DNA from 4 places in the Paenibacillus sp. FSL L8-0435 genome. Region 3 is predicted to be linked to each of the others. Evidence: riboswitches for the same ligand, from Rfam matches in the RefSeq annotation. Region 3 holds a riboswitch; each other region holds the start of a gene.
What was found. A riboswitch is a leader RNA that binds a small molecule or an ion and turns the genes downstream of it on or off. The one in region 3 is predicted to bind thiamine pyrophosphate.
Positions count from the first base shown of each region.

Region 1: another riboswitch for thiamine pyrophosphate. It lies ahead of tenA (thiaminase II); the one in region 3 lies ahead of NST33_RS04375 (ECF transporter S component).
Region 2: another riboswitch for thiamine pyrophosphate. It lies ahead of thiC (phosphomethylpyrimidine synthase ThiC); the one in region 3 lies ahead of NST33_RS04375 (ECF transporter S component).
Region 4: another riboswitch for thiamine pyrophosphate. It lies ahead of NST33_RS02330 (ABC transporter substrate-binding protein); the one in region 3 lies ahead of NST33_RS04375 (ECF transporter S component).

Region 1 covers NZ_CP150185.1:3,660,551-3,666,148, reverse strand. Annotated here, with positions in the region: gene NST33_RS15850 (spore coat protein) at 1-337, shown strand, start outside; gene NST33_RS15845 (zinc-dependent alcohol dehydrogenase) at 334-1,470, shown strand; gene NST33_RS15840 (hypothetical protein) at 1,502-1,702, shown strand; gene NST33_RS15835 (spore coat protein) at 1,714-2,010, shown strand; gene tenA (thiaminase II) at 2,175-2,837, opposite strand; TPP riboswitch at 2,951-3,048, opposite strand; gene NST33_RS15825 (endo-1,4-beta-xylanase) at 3,256-5,598, opposite strand, start outside.
Region 2 covers NZ_CP150185.1:705,738-711,335, reverse strand. Annotated here, with positions in the region: gene thiC (phosphomethylpyrimidine synthase ThiC) at 139-1,923, opposite strand; TPP riboswitch at 2,349-2,462, opposite strand; gene NST33_RS03360 (IclR family transcriptional regulator) at 2,611-3,354, opposite strand; gene NST33_RS03355 (alpha/beta hydrolase) at 3,714-4,739, shown strand; gene NST33_RS03350 (Fe-Mn family superoxide dismutase) at 4,893-5,598, shown strand, end outside.
Region 3 covers NZ_CP150185.1:945,683-951,280, reverse strand. Annotated here, with positions in the region: gene NST33_RS04385 (energy-coupling factor transporter transmembrane component T) at 1-549, opposite strand, end outside; gene NST33_RS04380 (ABC transporter ATP-binding protein) at 524-2,095, opposite strand; gene NST33_RS04375 (ECF transporter S component) at 2,096-2,689, opposite strand; TPP riboswitch at 2,919-3,029, opposite strand; gene NST33_RS04370 (pectate lyase) at 3,202-3,870, opposite strand; gene NST33_RS04365 (S-layer homology domain-containing protein) at 4,212-5,598, opposite strand, start outside.
Region 4 covers NZ_CP150185.1:478,792-484,389, reverse strand. Annotated here, with positions in the region: gene NST33_RS02335 (phospholipase D family protein) at 1-1,165, opposite strand, end outside; TPP riboswitch at 1,712-1,824, shown strand; gene NST33_RS02330 (ABC transporter substrate-binding protein) at 2,046-3,086, shown strand; gene NST33_RS02325 (thiamine-binding protein) at 3,348-3,638, shown strand; gene NST33_RS02320 (ABC transporter permease) at 3,638-4,396, shown strand; gene NST33_RS02315 (ABC transporter ATP-binding protein) at 4,434-5,342, shown strand; gene NST33_RS02310 (TatD family hydrolase) at 5,424-5,598, shown strand, end outside.

The DNA of each region.
Region 1 (5,598 bases), 2.7 Mb from region 3:
GGCAGATATGACTTTTGCCATGGACTTCCTTCTTCGTGCCAAGGAGGGGGTACGTAATATGTCCATCGCCCTGACGGAAACGGCTTCACCGGATGTAAGAGCCCTGCTGCATACTCATCTTAAGCAGGGGATTGCAATGCACCAAGAAATCTCGGAGCTCATGATTCGCAAAAAATGGTTTCATCCTTATGAGCTGAACGAACAGTACCAACTCGATCAGCTTTCGGCGAAAAATACGGTGATGATCGGGCAGATGAATCTGTTCCCGGGAGATACGTCACGTAAAGGGATGTTTGATCGGACCCCAGATGAGCATATTGGAGGACATAAAGCATGAAGGCGGTAACGTATCAAGGGGTTAAAAATGTTGTGGTCAAAGAGGTGCCGGATGCGAAGATTGTGAAACCGGACGATATGATCGTAAAGATCACCAGTACCGCCATTTGCGGTTCTGACCTTCATCTGATTCACGGGATGATCCCTAACCTTCAGGAGAACTATGTCATCGGACATGAGCCGATGGGGATCGTAGAAGAAGTAGGTCCTGGCGTGACCAAGGTAAAAAAAGGCGACCGTGTGATCATTCCGTTTAACATCGCATGCGGAGAATGCTTTTTTTGCAAAAATCAGCTGGAAAGCCAATGTGACAATTCCAACGAGCACGGGGATATGGGCGCTTATTTCGGCTACTCCGGAACGACCGGCGGATATCCCGGCGGGCAAGCCGAGTATTTACGGGTCCCATTTGCTAATTTTACCCATTTTAAGATCCCTGAGAACTGCGAACAACCGGACGAAAAGCTAAGTTTGATCGCCGATGCCATGACGACAGCATTCTGGAGCGTAGATAACGCCGGCGTTAAGAATGGTGATACAGTCATCGTGCTCGGCTGCGGTCCGGTCGGACTCCTGGCCCAGAAGTTCTGCTGGCTGAAAGGTGCTAAGCGGGTCATAGCCGTCGACTATGTCGATTACCGCTTAAAGCATGCAAAGCGAACGAACAATGTGGAAATCGTAAACTTCGAACAGGATAAGAATATTGGGAACACTCTCAAAGAAATGACCAAAGGCGGCGCCGATGTTGTGATTGATGCGGTAGGAATGGACGGCAAGATGAGCGATCTTGAATTTCTAGCCAGCGGTATGAAACTGCAAGGCGGCACCATGAGCGCATTTATCATTGCATCTCAGGCTGTCCGCAAAGGTGGTACCATTCAAGTCACTGGGGTATACGGCGGACGTTATAACGGATTCCCACTCGGTGACATCATGCAGCGAAACGTGAATATCCGTTCCGGACAAGCTCCGGTCATTCACTACATGCCATACATGTACGAGTTGGTGACGTCTGGCAAAGTGAACCCTGGGGACATTGTTACGCACGTCATTCCGCTCAGCGAGGCCAAGCGGGGCTATGAAGTGTTCGATACAAAAACGGACGATTGCATTAAAGTCATCTTAAAGCCTTAAATATGAGTAGATACACGGGAGGACAATCTGAATGAATTCCACTTACGCTTTGCATGAGATGCTCGAGGTGCATGAAATAGCTGCGTTCAAGACGGTTTGCATGACTAAATGTAAGACGATGCAAGCTCTGGTAACCGACCCGGAGCTCAAACAAATTTTGAAACAAGATGCGATATTATCACAACAGCAGCTTCAGGAGCTCGGTGGAGTGCTGTCTAAAGCGACTGTATAGGAGATAAAAAAATGAACCCAATATTAGAACACATGACTGGTCTTAATACGCTGACCGATGACGTGATTGCAATGGATTTTTTGATGAACGCCAAGAGCAGCGTCAGAAACTACGCCATGGCTGTGACCGAATGTGCCACCCCCGAAATCAAACAAATTTTGATGAAACAGCTCGATGAAGCCATAGACTCTCATGAAAAGATATCAAATTACATGGTGCAGCATGGCTTATACCACCCTTACCATATTGCAGAGCAAATTCAGCTCGATCTGAAAAATATTCAAACTGCTATGAACATTCCGTCCTGACGCCCTTTTTTCGGTATCGTTGCAGCTCCACGAGAGAAACAAAAGGTAACAAACGAAAGCTCGTATGAAGCAAGGGGGGATAACCTCCCTCTTCAATACGAACTTTTATGCCCTCTTATTGTTTATGGACGCTGCTCTCTAAATTGAATTAACTACCATTGAACTCAAAGCTCCAGCCTCCATGACATCTCCCAAAAATCAAGCTCAAAGCGACTGCACATCACGAAAATATCTTCCATCCGTTGGTACGTTCCCTCGCTACAGCCTTCTAATAACTTATCCGTTAACGTCACAAGGGATTGATTGTTGCTGTTGTATTCAGAGGAAGCATATCCTGTGATCCAATCTCCATAAAAAGGATGATCAGCTGCACCTGGCTTTTGAGCAAGGACTTGACCAATCTCTGCATAGCTCCATGAACAGGCCAGAATGGATACAAGTACTTCTGCTATACCACCCGCATGGGAAACAGAGAGCATATAGTTAGTATAGGCTGCATTTTTCAGTGCAGGTTTTACCTGAAAAACATGATCCTCTGTAATCTCTAGTCGTTCCATATAAGATCGATGAATTTTCATTTCGCCATTCAGGATGTTATCTACATTTTTACTAAAAAACTGCATCAATTTGGGGTCGTGCGACTTGACGATACCTAGTGCAAATACGCGGGCATAATCGAACAGGTACAAGTAGTCTTGCAACAAATAATAACGAAATTGTTCAACCGGTAAGGAACCATCTCCGATCCCTTTCACAAAGGGATGCTCAAGACATTCCTTCCACACAGGCTGTGCCGCCCGATATAGTCTCTCTGAAATAGTCAACATATGTTCCTCCAATTCATAATGTACGTATTTAAAAACAAAAAAACGAAACATCCATAGGATGTTTCGCAGACAAATACACTAAAACAAGAGGGTTCGCATGAGCTACCCAAGTACAGTGTTTCATCGTTGCATCCCTACGTTGGCATTATCCAAATCAGGTAAGGTCGGTTTAACACCCTCTCAGCCGGTTAAGGCTCCCTCGCAAACGGTTGTATGTAGTTGATTACTTTCTTATCCGCATAAAAGAATAAAATAACATCCATTTAGTATATCAAGGGCTGTTTAATACAGTCAAGACAGATTGTATCACGCCTCATCAGCTTGAGTGACGTCTTTAAATGATGAAAACCATCACAACAATGGTTGAGTTTTATCCACTGTTATGATGGTTTCTATTCTTACAATTATTGTCGATGGTTTAATGACCGAGCTTGTTCTTTCCGACAAAAGTGAGTATTCCGTACTGCGAAGTGTTTCTCCAGCTCTCATTGGTCGTATCATTCCATTTGGCTACGTTCTGTTTACCTCCGCCCTGGTTGTCGTTAATTTGAAGATCGAAACCGAGAACATTTCCTGCTTTGGGCGTCAGTGATTGCAACTGGATTCTGGCTTCTACGAGATATCCTTTATTTGTTTTCTTCACAGCACTTACAAGGCGTCCGGGTGAGGCACCCCCTGCAAAGGTTCCCACATTGTCTGCACTGATTCTGAACTGGGCATCATCATATTGAAAATACGGTGTGCGCTGGTGATTCTCGTCCAGGAAAATCTCAACCGAATCCTGATCCCATGGGTTGATGTTATCTGTGATGATGTTTGGATCAGTGACGTCGATCAGCAGGTATAGATACTCACCTGTCCACATTGCCCGAGCGACTGCCTCTGCACCTTCGTTCTCATTCAACCGTTTTACTTCAAATGGTACAGCCTTATTCCATGATGTGTCTTTCTTCCCATCAATCTGAACAATCCCTTGTACAGCTTGTGCAGATTTGGGCATAGGGGCAAGCTGAATCACGCCGTATTTGCTTGTATCCTGTTCCTGAGATTGTGTTCGATCATTCCAGTACATTGGATTATAAGGTTGTGTCCCACTTGAACCGCCATCAGTCACACGGATATCCAATCCGGCTTCATATTCTGATCCGACTTGGATACCACCCCACGGAATGGACAATTCAACCTGATATCCTGCTTTGGTCTCGCGTACACGATATGAACGCTGCTCCACGCCCTCAGCTTTGCCCGACCGCTTAATGATTACGTGTCGGTCATCTGCTTCATATGAAGTGGTCTTGCCATTATTGAGATCAACAAAGATATCTACTCTGTCGTTCACATCTGCCTTCGCATCCTGAACATCCACAAGGATATACAGGTTACTTTGATCCCATAAGGTGCGGAAACTGGCTGATCCCGAAGAGTCGCCCTTCAGTGGAGTAGACACCGCTTTGTTCCAGAGTGGATCTTGTGAATGTTTTTTGATATCCGGTTTACCCGAAAGTGAGACGGCTCTCTGTGTCAAAACAGGCAAGCCTGATTCATCCACGAGCCCCCAGTATGCTTTTTTGGCCTTCAGGGCTGAATCAAACAGCATAGCCTGGTTGTTGTAAGACTTCTCATCTTGGAGTCCCCATAAGGTAACTGAAGAGATGTGATCTTTGTGTTTTTGGTACAAATCCAACAGTTCCTTATATCGATACGCCTGTTTTACCGCAACTTCATCCGACATCTCTTCACCAAATGGAATTCCGCTATCCACATCCAGTTCCGTGATCTGAATATCCAATCCAAGTTCGGCGAACATGTTGATCGTTTTTTCAATTTCCTTGATGGGAGGGGATTCCAGGTTATAGTGGGATTGCAAACCCACACCATCGATAAGCCCCTTATCTTTCAGTCGTTTGACCAACTGAAACATATGCTCTCTTTTCTCAGGGACTTCCGTGAAGTATTCGTTGTAATATAATTTGGCATTCGGATCTGCTGCACGAGCGAATTCATAGGTTTTCTCAATGTAATCCGGACCGATTAGTTCATAAAAGGGACTTTTACGTAAACCGTTGGCATCACCATTGCTATCCGCAATCGCCTCGTTTACCACATCCCAGGCATAGATCTTACCTTTGTATCGGGTCATGACGGTTTCAACGTAATCCTGAATCCGGGCAAGCAGTAATTCTCGACTCGCAGGGTTACCCTGAGGATCTTTGAACATCCACTCTGCTGCATCAATATGCCACAACAACGCATGTGCGCGTACGCCCATACCATGCTCCTCGGCGAACTGAACATATTGATCGGCTGCCTCGAACTCATAAACACCCTCGGAAGGAGACATGTACTTCGGTTTCATCTCATAGGTTGCGGTCAAGCTGTTAAAGTGCTTTGTGAGAAGTTGTCCATATGCGCCTTCCAACTGCCAGCGATACACCGCTGCACCAATGGGGAAATCATCTTGATACAGGTCCTCCAGAGACCGAATACCTTCTTCAATCTCCAGTTGCTCGGCCAGAGTAAATGATACATCATCCACATAGAACGATAACGTATCTACGCTACCTTCAGAGATGTAGGGTGTTTCGATGAACAAATTCAATTCAGTGGGATCATCGCTATACTGAAATTTTCCGGTGATCTTGTGCCATGTATTCCACTCTGCTTTGGCAATTTTCACGCTACCGATCGGGTTCCAGCTTTCAGCAGTTGTTTTTTTATATGTGGTGAGCTGTAGTGTTTGATCCGTGATGGGCTCCTGGGT
Region 2 (5,598 bases), 240 kb from region 3:
GCTAATTCTGATAAAGGCTGAGTACGGTTAAGAATACACACATGACATAACACTAAAAAAAGCCGTTCTTCTCTGCAATGACAGAGAGAAACGGCTTTATCTCTATTTCAGACTGCCCAGCTTGCGCTGTACTGGCGCCTAGGAACGTGTCCGATATTCCTCGGCCTTTTCCTTCATCCCGGCAGCTACAGCCTCATTCTCGGACAATCCTTTGTCTGCGGCAAAGGCACGAATGTCCTGCGTAATGCGCATGCTACAGAACTTTGGTCCGCACATGGAGCAAAAATGAGCTTCCTTGGCCCCTTCTGCTGGCAGTGTCTCATCATGGTAGGACAGCGCACGTTCAGGGTCTAGTGACAGGTTGAACTGATCACGCCAGCGGAACTCGAAGCGTGCCTTGGACAATGCATCATCCCGGCGCTGAGCACGCGGATGACCTTTCGCCAGATCGGCAGCGTGGGCCGCGATCTTGTAGGCTATAACCCCTTCCCGCACATCATCCTTGTTGGGCAGGCCCAAATGTTCTTTTGGCGTAACATAACAGAGCATGGACGTGCCAAACCAGCCAATCATGGCCGCACCAATGGCGGATGTGATGTGATCGTAACCCGGGGCAATGTCGGTCGTCAGCGGCCCCAAAGTATAGAACGGTGCCTCTTGGCATATCTCCATCTGCAGATCCACATTCTCCTTGATCTTGTGCATCGGCACGTGACCCGGGCCTTCGATCATCACCTGCACATCATGCTTCCACGCGATCTGCGTCAGTTCCCCAAGCGTAGCCAGTTCCGCCATCTGTGCTTCATCATTCGCATCATAGATACTGCCAGGACGAAGTCCATCTCCCAGCGAAAACGCCACATCATACCTTTTCATAATCTCGCAGATTTCTTCAAAATGGGTGTACAAAAAATTCTCTTGATGATGCGCCAGACACCATGCTGCCATAATGGACCCGCCCCGAGACACAATGCCTGTCATTCGCTTGGCGGTCATGGGGATATAACGCAGCAGTACACCTGCGTGAATCGTAAAGTAGTCCACGCCCTGCTCTGCCTGCTCAATGAGTGTGTCACGATACAACTCCCAGGTCAGCGCTTCCGCTTCGCCATTCACCTTCTCCAGGGCCTGATACAGCGGCACCGTACCAATCGGCACAGGTGAATTACGGATAATCCATTCCCGGGTGGTATGAATGTTTTTGCCTGTGGACAGATCCATCACCGTATCCGATCCCCAGCGTACCGCCCAAGTCATCTTCTCCACCTCTTCCTCGATGGAGGAAGATACGGCAGAGTTACCTATGTTGGCATTGATCTTCACGTGAAAATGACGACCGATCAACATCGGCTCACTCTCCGGGTGATTGATGTTGGATGGCAGAATAGCTCGTCCACTCGCCAGCTCCTGCCTCACAAATTCCGGTTCCACGCCCTCACGAATGGCGGCAAACTCCATCTCTGCCGTAATGACTCCTTGCCTCGCGTAGTGCATCTGGGTCACACAGCGTCCTGGCTGTGCCCGCAGTGGTTTGCCACGTAATCCGGGATACTCTTCGGCGCCGGCTCTCTTCCCTCCGGGCTTCAGTCCGTTATCCTCCGGTTTAACCGTACGGCCCTGATAAGCTTCGACATCGCCACGCTCTGTGATCCAGCGGGTACGCAGGGCTGGCAGACCTACACGGAAATCCGCATGAAATCCGGGATCGGTCATGGGGCCGCTCGTATCGTAGACACGCAGCGGTTCGTTATGCTCCACCCCTTGGGGAGTATTCGTGTCATGAAGGGCTATCTCACGCTCCGGTACAGCAATGTCCGGCCGTGAGCCCTGAATGTAGACTTTGCGGCTGCCCGGAAAGGGCTGAACCCGTCCGGCCGCGCTTGTTTCCTTTTCCACCTGCTGACCGTTATGTTCCTGTTCCATCGCTTGTTGTCCCGTTTGATTTCCTGCACTCATGTCGCTTGTCTCCTCCTCATTGTTCGTTCGCTTGGTTTTGGGTTGGCATCATCATTAGCTCGCTTACGTACCTGTCCCAAATCATGCGCAATGCAGAGAAGAAAGAGCGATCCTACACCAGACCAGGGGAGACATTATTTATGTACAGTTCACAACAGACCGAAGGCTGCCGCAGATCATGGATCTGTGGTGACTTCTCTCTCATCATCCAAACCCACTTTCGCAGGTTATTGAAAAAGAAGCCCATAGAATCCTCGCTATATCGCCTGTTCACTGTATATAAAAAAGCCGGTCCCCGAAGGAACCGACTTTTAATGTCCATCACCAATAATGCACCTTTATGCGGCTCCTTAACGGAGCCCTACAAGGGTCACATCATGTGGTGGTTGTGGTCATATCGCCGATTACTTCCCTACGCTGGTATGATCCAGATCAGGTGCAAAGGGTCCGGAATCTCATGCGATTCCGTCTCAGTCCGGACAGTTCGGACTCCCCCAGTAACGTTAACAAGTTGCGGCATACACATGCCGCAGTTCATATTCAATGATGCTGGCCCCGCTGGGCCGTCCATAACAGAGTAGCGCAACCGGAACATAAAAACAACCTTTATATTCCAGAACACCAACTCAATTGGAGAAAAACCTTACCTCTACATCAGGATAACATGAGCCCCATCTGCGTAGCAGCTTCCTTTAGCACAGGTGCGTATTCATGCAATGTCTCCTGTGAGAGTCGGCTGACAGGCCCTGAGACCGAGAGTGCGGCTGCAATATTGCCTCTGCGATCCATAATCGGTACCGATACCGCGGCAGCTCCCGGCTCACGTTCCTCATAACTCGTCGCATATCCGTTATCCCGAATGTCTACCATTTGCGCCAAATACACCGCTGGATCGATAAATACCGGCCATTCAGGACCATTCATCAATTCTTCACGATCCTCGTCCGTGGCAAACGCCATCAGGACTTTGCTGGAAGCGCCCACAGACAGCGGCAGTCTAACACCAACGGGAGCAACTCGGCGAATCGCCTGATCACTTTGCACAGCCTGAATCCGAATCCGTTCACTGCCATCACGCAGGTACAGACTCACGGTCTCTCCCAATCGATCTCTCAGTCGCTCCATCGCAGGAAGCAGCAGAATAGCGGGATCATCACTGCGGGACATATGAGCTGACAGCTCCCAGATTCGGATGCCAAGTCGGTACTTCTCTGTTGCTGCATCGCGGATCACGAACCCTCGATCCTCCAGCGTAGCCATCAAACGGTGAACTGTACTTTTGTGCAGGCCGATCTGGCTGGCAATTTCGGTGAGTCCCAGATCACTGCGTGTGGTAAAACATAATAATATATCCAGCGCCCGCTCCACAGCCCGGACGGTTAACTTGCGATCTTCCATGGCATAATGCCCTCCTCATGTTTCATCACATGAAACTTGGTTACATAAATTATATGAGAAACGGTCTCATCTGTAAACCAAAAAGAGCCAAAATCGAAATAGGCCAACGTGCAAATTTTTCCTTTTTATAAGACTTAATCCCCTGTAATTTACACACTAAGGTAATGTTACCCATATATCTTAAGAACTATATAACAATTGCGTAACAAATGCCCTCAATCAATTGACTTTGACTATATTGGAACATACGATAAAGATATATTACATTAAGATATCGCTCTGAAGCAGGCTCTGAAATCGACGCAATTCTCTTTTCATGTCGTTGTTATCTTCAACTGAACTTCAAAGGAGGGGCATTCATGTATCCAACATCCCAGAGCGAAGCCCCGCTGCAAACAAAAGTGTCCGATCTGCCCTCTTCCCTATCACCGAGGCTGATTCGGTTCAAACATATTATCGTAGCGTTGCTGCTCTCCGTTGTATTTTTTCTACTGTTTTGTTTTATTGCACTGCATGGTTACATCGCATGGGTATTATCCAATCCAACGGTAGCGCCGGTCTTCTCCAATCCAATGCAGGCCAAGAACATGAAGTACGAAGACATCACGTTCCCGGCAGCAGATGGCAGCCGGACGATGCAGGGATGGTATATACCTGCTGACAATGCTGCAAGCAAAACGATTATTTTCAGTCACGGCTATGGTGCCAATCGTGAAGAAACATGGGTACCCATGTATGACCTGGCACACTATGCCCATCAACTTGGGTTCAACGTGGTCATGTTCGATTATGGCTTCGCCTCGCAGGTGAACAAAGCCGTAGCCACAGGTGGCAAAGCTGAGTCACAGCAATTGCTGGGTGCCATCCAGTTCGCCAAGCAGCGAGGTGCGCAGGAACTGGTTGTCTGGGGTTTCTCCATGGGTGCCGGTACGGCGCTTCAAACCGGACTGATTACCCAGGAAGTGGATGCGATGATTCTGGACAGTACGTTCCTGCTTGAGCCGGATACGCTGTACCACAACATTCATAACCAGATCGATCTCCCGCGTCAGCCTACACTCGAGATCATGAATCTGTTATTCCCTGTTCTGAATGGTACCGGATTACAACAGATTCCATACCAGGAAGTGAAAAAGGAAGATTATCCGTTCCCGATTTTCTTCATCCATGGCACAGAGGACGAGAAGGCGCCTTATCCAATTGCGGAGCAACTCGCCGCCAACCAGACCAATCCGTACTCCGATGAATGGATTGTCCAGGATGCGCATCATGAGTTGATCTTCCGGGAGCATCCAAAGGAATATCTGCGCCGTGTCTCAACTTTCCTGAGTCATGTAACGAAAACAAGCAGTGACGATGTACAGAACACGAATAGTGGAGAATAACCAAATTCCAATCATCCGATTTTTTTCCAGAGCCCTCAGGGGCTCTTTTTTTTTGCACTCATAGGACAACAAGCTCGCGGAATATACTCTTGGGACGCATGAACAGACGGTCTGCATGCAATGAATTTCATCTGAAGGAGGTTCAAAATAAAGATGAACTGGTATGGATATGGTCACCTGCTGCCTCTGCGGACATTGGAGGAAATCCGTTTCTGGAAAGAGCAGGAGAAAGAACATACACTCGTCATTCGTGCCCTGGTTCCTGATCTGGAGCCCCCATACGTCAAGCTACTGGAGGAATGGGAGGTTACCTTTGCAAACAGTGAGCGAGTAGCCAATCAGCTTTTAAAACAACTATTGCCTGGAACCCATTCGCCTGCTCCCTACATGGTTCGTTGTATCGATCAACTTGTGTTGGCAGCTCGGCAGCAATCGAGAGAGTTCATCAAACAGCTATACGTTCTTCTGGAGCAAAGTGCTGCTGTGCAAGCTGTTCCGCTTGCCAAAGTACTCATTCTGCATTTTATCCGCGAGTCGGAGTATTTTCTGGGCGTATTGGATACACTTGGCCAACCTGGCATCTTGCGCGAAACGGATTCGGAGCCATCGCTTTTTCTGGAAAATGCGCTGCATACGTCAGGGCCAGGAAGCATCCATCGCCAAGCTTCAGAAGCTCCAACTTCTCCAGAGGGGAATGTAAATGCACCTGCCGCATCAGCTCAGATCCAATCGGCAACCGTTCAACCGCCTTCTACCGGAACAACACAAGCCACACCCAGCTCTACAGCACCTCCTGTAAAAGAAAAGCCGGTTCCCATTGGAGGACACACACTGCCTCCCCTTCCCTATGCGTACAATG
Region 3 (5,598 bases):
ATTCCAGCGAGAGCCACGTTGCCGTGTTCCACGAATACGAATGGCGTAACGGAGCGTCTGGAATTCATCCAGCAAAATGGGGATCATGCGCATCGCGGCCAGAAAGCTATAGGCATATTTTGCAGGAAGCCGCCACTGCTGCATCAGTGAATAAAACAGCCTTACCGGCTTCGTTGTCAGTCCGAACAGCAAGCCAGCCGCTGCCATGCTCAACGAGCGAAAACCCAAGTGTAGACCGCGATAGAAACTCTCCTCGGTTATGTGAATCAATCCCCACTTATACCATGTGGTCTCTCCCTTACCAAACATCATCATACCTGTGGACGTGGAGATAAACACCAGAATGAATGGTGATGCGTACAGCATCAATCTATACCACGGATGACCTGTCCAGCACAGTAACAGCATCATCGCCAACGCAACGTTGGCCATTACATTCAGATTGTGAATGAGGATAACGATGACAAACATCATCGTCAGAATGATCATCTTTAATCCCGGGTTGACGTTATGAAGCCAGGTTTCACGGTGAGGAAACGACAGTTGCATCAGTTAACCTCCCCTCATCTACCGTCCAGATTCGGGTGCAATATCTTTTTACAATTTCACGATCATGGGTAACCATAACAATAGCTGTTCCTTCACGCCGCAATTGCTCCAGTTGTGTTAACATGGCAAACGTATTACGGGCATCCTGTCCAAAAGTAGGTTCATCCAACAGCAGTATTCGCTGCTCTCTCACCAGTGCAGAGGCAACGCTCAAGCGTCGTTTCTGCCCCATCGATAATTGGTAGGGATGACGCTCGGAGAGGTCGATTAGTCCAAATTGATTCAACATATGATCAGTCCTGGCAAGTCTTTCTTCCGTTGTAAGCCTGCCCCCCAGCAATGAGAATTCTACTTCTTCCGCGACGGTGTTGGTCACAAATTGAAACTCCGGGTTCTGAAATACAAACGCGATTCGATCTGCAAGCTGCTCCGTTTTGCCAGAAGGCTGACCGTCCACCTCATAATGACCTGTTGTTTTCAGGATATTCATCAGAGATAACAACAATGAACTCTTGCCAGCTCCATTAGCTCCGACAATACCAATCCAATCCCCATGCCATACTTTGGCCTGTTCTACCTGAATGAAGGGTCTTTTCCCACGCCATCCGGTGAACTGCTGCAAGTCCAGTGCAGGCTGATAGGCGGGTGATACAGGCGATAAGGATGAGACGTGAGATATGGGGGATATACCCGGTGTATCGGATAAGCCAGACGATTGCTGTGTTTCCACACTTGAGATGCCGTGATCCACACGCACTTGAAGCTCTCCAGAAGCACTTCCCTCTTCTTGCTTAGCTGCCTGCTCGTGCTCATCCCACACACCCGGATACCAGATTCCATAAGCCTTCAGCTTGCCCCGTTCATCCGTAAATACCTGCTGTGCTGGCCCATCCGCCACAATCTTTCCTTCAGGTGATAACACAATGATGCGGTCGACCATATCTACAATCTTGTTTATTTTGTGTTCAACGATGATGATCGTTTTGTCACTGGCGATCCTTCTGACGGTATCCCACACCTGGGAAGTCCCCTCATCATCCAGCAGTGCAGTGGGTTCATCCAAAAACAATACCTCCGGGTCCATGGCAAGCATTGAAGCAATCACAAGACGCTGCTTCATCCCCTGAGACATGGACTGGATCAATACACGATTCTGTTCAAAGGATAACCCCACTTGTTTCAGATAATTTTCAATCAGAGCAGGCATCTCTTCACGCGAAATATTTCGGTTTTCCAGAACAAATGCGATCTCTTCATCCGTAAAGGACATACAGAACTGGGTATCCGGATCTTGAAAGACCACTCCTGCTTTGGCGGGAACCTGAATATCATCACATTTCATCGGAATCTCAACCGAACGTGGTATCAGACCGCTCAAAATTTGCAATAACGTCGATTTACCGGAGCCACTCGGGCCAAGCAACAGCACTTTCTCCCCTTGACGAACAGAGAGAGACAAGCCTTGAAATACCAAGGCTTTCTCTCCCGGGAACTTGCATCTTAGATTTGTCACACTTACCGCTTGCGAATTCCCCTCTCCGCTCATCTAATCCAGCGCCTCATAATCTTGTTTGGATACCGGTCTGAGTGAACGCGTTACACCGGTTAGTTCCAATGCTTTGGCGAGATAATAAGCGAACACTCCTGCAATCAAGATGCTTCCGATGAAGCGGAATCCGATAAATAACGTGTAGTTCCAGGCCGAGAGTGAATCAATATACCCGTACTGATAATCCAGCAAAAGCGAAGCCGCTGCAGCTCCTATGGCTGCAAGACAGGTGACAAACAGATTGGTTTTGCGATACAAAAATGCGGCGAAGAATATCTCTGCTCCCAATCCTTGCAACAGACCGTATACAAGTGTGGACATGCCCCATTCACTACCCAGAAAAGCACTTACCGTTGATGCCGCAACTTCGGCAAGAATAGCCACGCCTGGTTTACGAATGATAACAAAAGCAAACGTGCCCGCCATAAACCACATGCCGTAGATCATCTGCTCCGCATGAACGCCAAATGGTTTCATCAAGTCATATGTAGGTCCCCATATCTTGTAAATCACCCCAAACACTACTGCGATCACGATGGTTACCAGAATATCCGTTAGTTTCAATCGCTTGTTGCCTGCTGTTGTTGCCATGTTCTCTACGTCCTTCCTTTGTTCCCTGTGGGGTTTATCATAATAAACGAAAAAGCCTCCCCGGTTCCGGGAAGGCCTTACGCACAGTGTACATTCCTCACAATGATGTATGGGATGGATGTCGAAAATACGGAATATCAACCAGCTCCTCTCCGCCCTGGCAGATACACCACCACAGTTCAAAGAGGTCTGTTGTTCATCCACGTTCATTCTCACAATTCACCCTTACATATCGCAAATCCATGTTCTCTACGCTGGCATTACCCAGATCAGATGTACGGTCAGCGGCACAAGGCCACTCTCTCAGCCCAACTTCATTGAGCTCCCGGTTCACTTATTTCATTGCTTCTAATGTACATCAGATGGGTATTTGTGGCAATGGTCTCTACAAAAATCAAAAGTTGGCATAGGAAAAGGCATCCCCCTGGATGCCTTTTGGACATACTTCACGATGTGAAATAGCTACCTTATCCGTAGACGCCTTCAATCCGTATTCCAAGGTATCCCTGTTCTTAATATTGCGTGTTACCGGACTGGCTCGTTTTCCCTGAAGCAAACCCCTTGAACAACGTTGGCACTTTGGAATAACGGGTATTCGTAATTTTTCCTTGTGATGTGCTGCTGTCTGTACGCAAAATCGAATCTTTTACATTGGAAATGTTGGAGTTATCCAGCGTCATGTTAACTGCAAAGGAAGTTCCACCATTTTGGCGAACCAGCTTGCCAATATCGTCTGCACGGAAATTTTTGATGTTAATTGTTCCAGCTGCATTCATCTGGAACACTTTATCATAAGCCTTATATGCTGCCCCACCGGTAATGTTAACCGTTCCGGCAGACTTCAATGTCAGTGCATCCTCGCCCACGTCCTGCCAGACCACATTCGATATATTACAGTTGCCATAACAGTGAACACCATCAGCAGCTGGTGTTCCGATATTTACATTTTTGAGCGTAGCCCCTGCCTCCAGACGGAAGACTGGCTTCTGATTTTCTGCTTGAGATCCGTCGCCCAGTGTGGAAGGATTGGCTACAAATGTTTTACCTTGACCGTCATAGGTCGTACCCTTTGGAACAACAATGGTTGAATTTACAACCGTAGGCGCAGCCGCAGCCGGAACGGCACCAAATATAGAAGCAACCAAACCAGCGGACAGTAACAACGTCAACATTTTTTTCATAACTTTATTCCTCCCTTATTCTCTCGTTATTTGGTATTGTACAAGCCTGAGCTTGTACTGGAAGATCGTCAGAGGTGCACCTCTGTCCGACCCACAACCTAATCCTACCAAATAAGGAAGGTAACTAGAATAATCATTAGATCATGTTTGTATTTTCCAGCATAGAGCATGATGTTTCAACATGCTTAGCGGTATCGTATCTACTTGTTATGTACCGATATCAACTTCGAATATGCTCTATTTAAGCCACCAAAAGATTTAGACACGAAAAAAAGAAACCCTTAGTCTTTTTAAGACAGGGTTTCTACATGATACATTTAAAACTAATCTAAATCCTCTATTTATTCTAGAGGTTCCAATTCATCTTCGTTAATTTCATCCGATGGTTGAAGTAAAGTCAGTGGGTCAACATTGGTAAATTCATTTACTGTTTCATAAGTAACCACGCCATCTTCAGAAACGATCATTCTGAGAACGACCCAGTATATTTCATTACCACTGGCATCTGCTACAGTATACGTTGCACTTGGAGTAGCTACAGCACCATGGAAAACATCAATTTTTGCACCAGATTTCTTAATTGTGCTTGATCCAGAAAAATGATGAACATAGAATGTATACGTTCCAGGAAGTAAGTGACGAATGGTTGTCGTTTCAGGTCCATAAGAAGTTACATCATCCAAGTCCAAATCGACCATAAGTTCGCCATTATTATAATATTGTTTATCAGAGTAGAACGTATGGAACATTCCCTCATCACCTGCAGGTCCTACTAGGTGTGAATCCAGATCCACTGGGTCTTTACCCCAAGTTAGTACGAAGCGAGTTTCATCTTGTGTAGGTATTTCTATAGCAGTTTGATTCTCACGTTTATTTTCCACATTTACTGCTGAGACACCAATGAGATAAGTTGTAATATATTTTGTATCTCCACCTCCAAGTTCACCTGTGTAGATGCCTGGGGGAAGATTAATATAATAATCTCCATAAGTATCCGTTGTTACAGATCCAACGATTTCACCTGTTTTGTTATCCAAACCTTTTCTAAACGAAATACTTAAGCCTGCAACCGGTGCTCCAGCTACATCCTTGATGTGGCCACCGAATCCTGTAAGTTTGATTGCACCACTTTGGCTTCCTGCAAAATGTGTTTTATTAACATCTGACTCCACAGTGATGTACAGTGTAGCTCCATAGCTATCAATAGCATCAAAAGTAAATTCGCCATTGCGGTACTGCAAGTTATTCAATTGTTGTTCTGCCCCATCAAAATAGGCACGAACTATGAAATCATTTGCAGTCAGTTCAGAAACATCCAAACCCTCAGAAAAATTCAACTTTGCACTTCCATTTGTAACTTGAATCCCTTTGAGTGTCGGATAGACTGTTCCTTCGTTATAGACTGCAACGGTTACTGGAACATTGATTTCGAAGTTTCCGTATTTGGCTTTTACCACTGTCGTACCGTTGCTTTTAGCTTGAATCTTTCCTGAGTCAACAATGGCAATAGCGCTATTCTCAACATCCCATCTTGCAAAGGAAGTGATATCTTTCTTCGCTGGGGAAGCGATCCCCGTGAATACGATTTGACGGGTCGAATCAATTGCCGACAACTCTGTTACTTGAGGAGCGTAAACTACACTAGTAACTGTAGGATCTGCCTCAATAGTTGGGAGTTGACTAAGTTGACTGAAATCGATGCCTTCTGCATTGACCAGAGCCGAGGAT
Region 4 (5,598 bases), 470 kb from region 3:
GTGCACGTTTGATATCCATAGCTTCTGTTAGTTCGTTGGCGAATGCAGAACCAGAAATGACCACAGCAGATTCGGTATTTAGAAAGGCGGATCTGGGATCAAGGTTATACGAACCAACCATGCTGAGGTAATCATCCATGACAAATGATTTGCCGTGTATGGAATAAGGGCCTTGGTATTCATAAATGGCCAGATTGGTATCAAGCAACCGTTTCTTAGAGCTTAAGTATCCCGCGAAAGCCAAAGGGTTAGGGGTCTGCTGGATTGAATTGGTTACCATGACCCATTCTGCTTTTGGATTCATCGACAGATGTACGGCTTTCTTCATTTTCTTGGTAGGAATGGCATATGGCGTCTGAAGGTACACCTTCGACTTTGCTTGATTGGCGAAATGAACAAATGCTCTCCACATGATCGGGTCTTTATACAGCCTTTGGATTGGATTGTGAATGAAAGCGACGTGGTCGGAACGAAGAGCCTCTTGAGCCCATTCCTTCGGCAACACTTTAACAAAAGGATCGCTCTGAGCCCGAGCTTTTTTATATAACTGAGCCAGCCGAGCCAGCTCTTTTAACCCCTTTGCATGATGTTGACGTTTGGCATGTTTTTCTGGTTTGGTGAATGGATGTTCCCATAACAGATCTATATATTTTTTCATTTCAACAACTGTGCTGTTCGTATTATGGTTTGGATTGTAAACAAGGACATCCCGATCGAATACATAGTCTTTTTTGGGTTGCAATGCCATGTATCTATCACCAATATTTTGGCCGCCAATGATGCCATATGTGTTGTCGACAAGAAAGATCTTGTCATGCAGACGGTTATGCCATGTCCATGGCATAACTATGTTGAGTGGTTCATAATACCTTAACTCCACATTGGGGTGAGCTGCAATGGCATTAGGAATATCACGCAATTCTCCGCGCATGTTGTGAAAAATCCCGTCTAAAATGATTCGAACATGAACACCCCGATCAGCTGCATCGAATAAAGCAGCAAAAAAGAGTTGAGATGTTTTTCCTTTTTGGATGGAGTAATAAGCCAGGTCGATGCTTGTTTTTGCCTCTCGAATGGTCTGGATTCTCACCTGACCGGATTGAAAGCCGTCCTCCAAGAGCAGTACGCGATCTGTCGTACTTCCTGCGGTTAACAATTTTTGCATATCCGTATTTTCAATAGTAGATGGAGACGGAACCAAAAATAAAAGGTAAGCTGTGAAAAAAACGTAGACACAATAGGACAGAATAATTGCGAATATGGTTTTAAGGATCATTCAGTACGCCCCCATTTTTATGTAAAAAGTAATTATTTGTATAGCAGTACTATCTCCTTTTGTATCTAAATTATGTTGTTTAAATGAAGCAAGCGTCTCCGGTCAAGGTCAATCGATCAAGAGCTGATCACTGAAATAGGGAAAGCAGCCCTGATGCGACGAGATATCAAACATCGGATTTGATCCAAGTTTTTGTTGAAAACCTTCCAGATCCTCAGCACTGAGGCTATGGCCCACTATCCGATGCTTTTGCACTCAGCCAGATTTCCTTATATGATTCGCCACGATAATTATTGAAAATAACACATCTAAACAGGCTGATATACATATGTATAACGGCCTGTTTGATAAGTTCATACGTGTCCCCATCCAGTTCCTGACTGGACACGTTCCACCCGCTGGCCTATAATTACACCTAGTAATGCCCGTAACTTCATAGTTTCCCAGGGGAGTCGGAATTGGCCGGCTGAGAGTGTATCCCACCAAGATACTAACCCTTAGACCTGATCTGGATCATGCCAGCGTAGGAATCGGAGTATATCGAAATGGCACAGCCCTATGGCTGAACGCCACCTCTCTAACGCCTGCACGCGTCCCGGAATACGGGGCGCTTTTTTAATGTTCTTTTATATAGCCAGAGAGCTAAAAAAAGTGACGTTATCCAGATCTCAACTGGTATAAATCTGTCGATTTATGCAAGATGATTGGATATGAAGCCAAGGAGTACCCCGTGCCAATCGGCCGGACATACCGAAGGAGAGAACCACAAATGAAATGGCGTAAAACGATGGGATTGTTGCTCTTATGCGTGCTTATGGTGACTGTAGCCGCATGTGGTGGCAAAGAAGCTGCCCCAGCTGGGCAGAACGGCAACACAAATACGGAAAGCAGCAACGAAGGTGACACTGCCGCCCTGAAAGATATTAAAGTGGTGCTCGATTGGACACCAAATACGAATCATACCGGCCTGTATGCGGCTGTAGATCAAGGTTTTTACAAGGCCGAAGGCTTGAACGTGGAGATTGTACAACCAGGTGCCGGTGGCGCAGATACGATGGTTGCCTCCAATGAAGTGCCTTTTGGCGTAAGTTATCAGGAGAGTGTAACTCAAGCCCGCACACAGGGTGTTCCATTGGTCTCCATCGCAGCAGTTATTCAGCATAATACATCCGGGTTCGCTGCTCCGGCGGATCGGAATATCAAATCACCGAAAGATTTTGAAGGTAAAACCTATGGCGGTTGGGGTTCCCCTGTGGAAGAAGCCGTGATGCAATCCATTATGGAAGGCGACGGAGCCGATGTATCGAAAGTGAAAAACATTAACATGGGTGATGCCGACTTTTTCACCGCAGTGAAACGGGACATTGATTTCGCGTGGATTTTCTACGCTTGGACAGGTATTGAAGCCGAACTGCGCGGGGAACCGATCGACATGTTATATGTAAAGGATTATTCAGAAGCACTAGATTACTACACACCTGTCCTCGTAACGAACGAGCAGACGATCCAAAACGATCCTGAGCTGGTGAAAGCATTCTTGAAAGCCACTTCCGAAGGGTATCAATATGCGATTGATCATCCCGAAGACGCAGCCAACATTCTGATCAAGGCCGTACCGGATCTGGACAAGGAATTGGTACTGGCAAGCCAGAAGTGGCTCAGTCCGAAGTACACGGATGACGCCCCTCGCTGGGGGGAACAGAAACAGGAAGTGTGGCAGAACTACACCGACTGGATGTTTAGCAAAAAACTGCTGGATGAACAGATCGATGTGAGCAAGGCATATACAAACGAGTTTTTACCCCAATAAAATTTCTCATATAAAACGAACTTAATATTTACACGAGGACGGAGAGGACAGAAATAACGTGAAAAAGCGAAGCGGTCGCCTAAAAGCTTTCTGAAAGAAAGCTTCATCGGAAGCATACGCTATCACCGGATTTTCCCTTTAGAGAAAGGGAATCAAAAAATCTGGGGATAACAGCGATTGGAAGGTTATTCTGTCATCGAAGTGCTAAGTGTAACAGTTATTAGTTCATTTTATATATCACGAAAGGAGCCGTGATCTCTCATGGCAAGCACATTACTTAGCATTCAGGTTATTCCCAAAACGCCAAATGGCGAGAACTCTTATCCTTACGTAGATCGCGCCATTGAAGTTATTCAGCAATCCGGCCTGAAATATCAGGTGAACGCACTCGACACCACGATGGAGGGGGAACTGGAGGAACTGCTGGAGGTTGTCCGCAAGATGCACGAGGTACTCGTGGAGGCTGGCAGCCCAAGCATCATCTCCCAGATCAAAATCGCCCATAGCCCTACTGGCTTCAGCATGGATACCCTGACGGAGAAGTATCGCTAATGCATGCCTATTTCAAAAGTGTATGGCCGCCCATTGTGGCGGTTATTCTCTTTATAGCGATATGGCAGGGAGCCGTCTCCCTCTTCCATATTGAGAAATGGATGCTGCCTGCACCGTCCGATATCGCCCGCGAAGCAGCAACTCAGGCCGAACGGCTTGGCATGCACGCTTCCGCAACCATTCAGTTAACGCTGATTGGATTCGCCGCTGGAACAGCGGTTGGATTACTGATTGCGATGGTGCTGCATTTGGTCCCTTTTCTCAAGTCAGCCCTGTACCCTCTACTTATTCTTAGTCAAAATATCCCAACCATCGCGCTCGCGCCGCTCCTGTTAATCTGGTTCGGATTCGGACTGTTGCCCAAGCTGATTACCATCATCCTGGTCTGTTTCTTCCCCGTCGCAGTGGCGGCCATGGACGGCTTGACCCGTACAGATGCAGCGATGATGAACTATATGCGCATGGCTGGTGCGAAACGTCATCATATCTTCTGGAAGCTGGAGCTTCCCCATGCGCTGCCATCCGTGTTCTCCGGTGTCAAAATCGCCGCTACCTATAGTGTGATGGGAGCCATCATCGCCGAATGGATTGGCGCAGACAAGGGTATTGGTTATTATATGATGCTGCAAAAGTCAGCTTATCGCACCGATCGTTTATTCGTGGCGATTATGATTATTGTCGCGCTCAGCTTGCTGCTCTTCCTGCTCATTGCACTGCTGGAGAAGCTGCTCGTGCGCTGGCGGCCACAGAAGCGGTAGTAAAGCATGTAATCTGTATATAGGAAGTGATGACCATATGAATCGGCAACAGGATGAACAAGTCCAGCCTGGACGAGGAGCACACACAATGGAGCCAAAGCATGGTGAAAAGCTTCACCCGGCTACGCCTGATCGACCTGCCAATACGACTCCTGCTCCCGTTCCACCTGCACTGGACGTTGTTAAAGTTCATGCATCATTCCGTGAACGGCGGAGCAGGTTACCGGTTCTGAACGGCCTGTCCCTGACTGTGGAGCAAGGCGAGTTTGTTGCTATCGTTGGTCCATCCGGCTGTGGCAAAAGCACCCTGTTCCATATCATCGGCGGTCTGCTGAAGCCACAGGAAGGCCAAGTGCTTATGAACGGTCAGAATGTAACGGGACAGCGTGGCAAGATAAGTTATATGCCCCAACAGCCCGCCCTTTTCCCTTGGCGTACCATTGAAGATAATGTACTGCTTGCTGGAGAAGTAGCTTCAAGCGCTCCCCCTCGGAACGAAGCACTTGCAGAAGCTCGTAAGTGGTTAAGCAGCGTGGGTCTTGCCGGGTTCGAGCAAGCCTATCCTCATATGCTGTCGGGCGGAATGCAGCAGCGTGCGGCATTTTTGCGCGCCCTGCTCAGTCCGCAGGAACTCATGCTGCTTGACGAACCTTTCAGCGCGCTGGATGCACTGACACGCAGCGACATGCAGCGCTGGCTGCTCGATATCTGGGAACAGAACCGCCGCTCGGTGCTGTTCATCACCCATAATATCGAAGAAGCATTGCTGCTAGCGGATCGGGTCTATGTATTATCCAACCGACCTGCAACGGTGTTGCACGAGGTACATGTTCCTTTTGATCGCCCAAGACGAGAAGAAATTACGGAGGAATCCGCTTTTCTGGAGCGTAAACGGCAGATTGCACAGTGGATGCGAGAAGAACAGCAGAAAGCCCGCCTATCATAATAGCGCGGGTTTTTAAGTTATTATTTTCCTTTAATGGGTGATCCACCACAAGAAATTCTGCGTAACATAGTTAGAATATAAATGACCACAAGGAGGAATTCCCTCGTGCATTCTCAAGCTTTTGCACCATTAATTGATGCTCATATTCACTTCGATCAGTATACCCCTGACGAACAACGCGAGATGCTGCTATCTTTCCCGTCTCAACAAGTCGAGGCAGTCATCGCCGTGTCCATGAATCTCGCTTCTTCCCAGG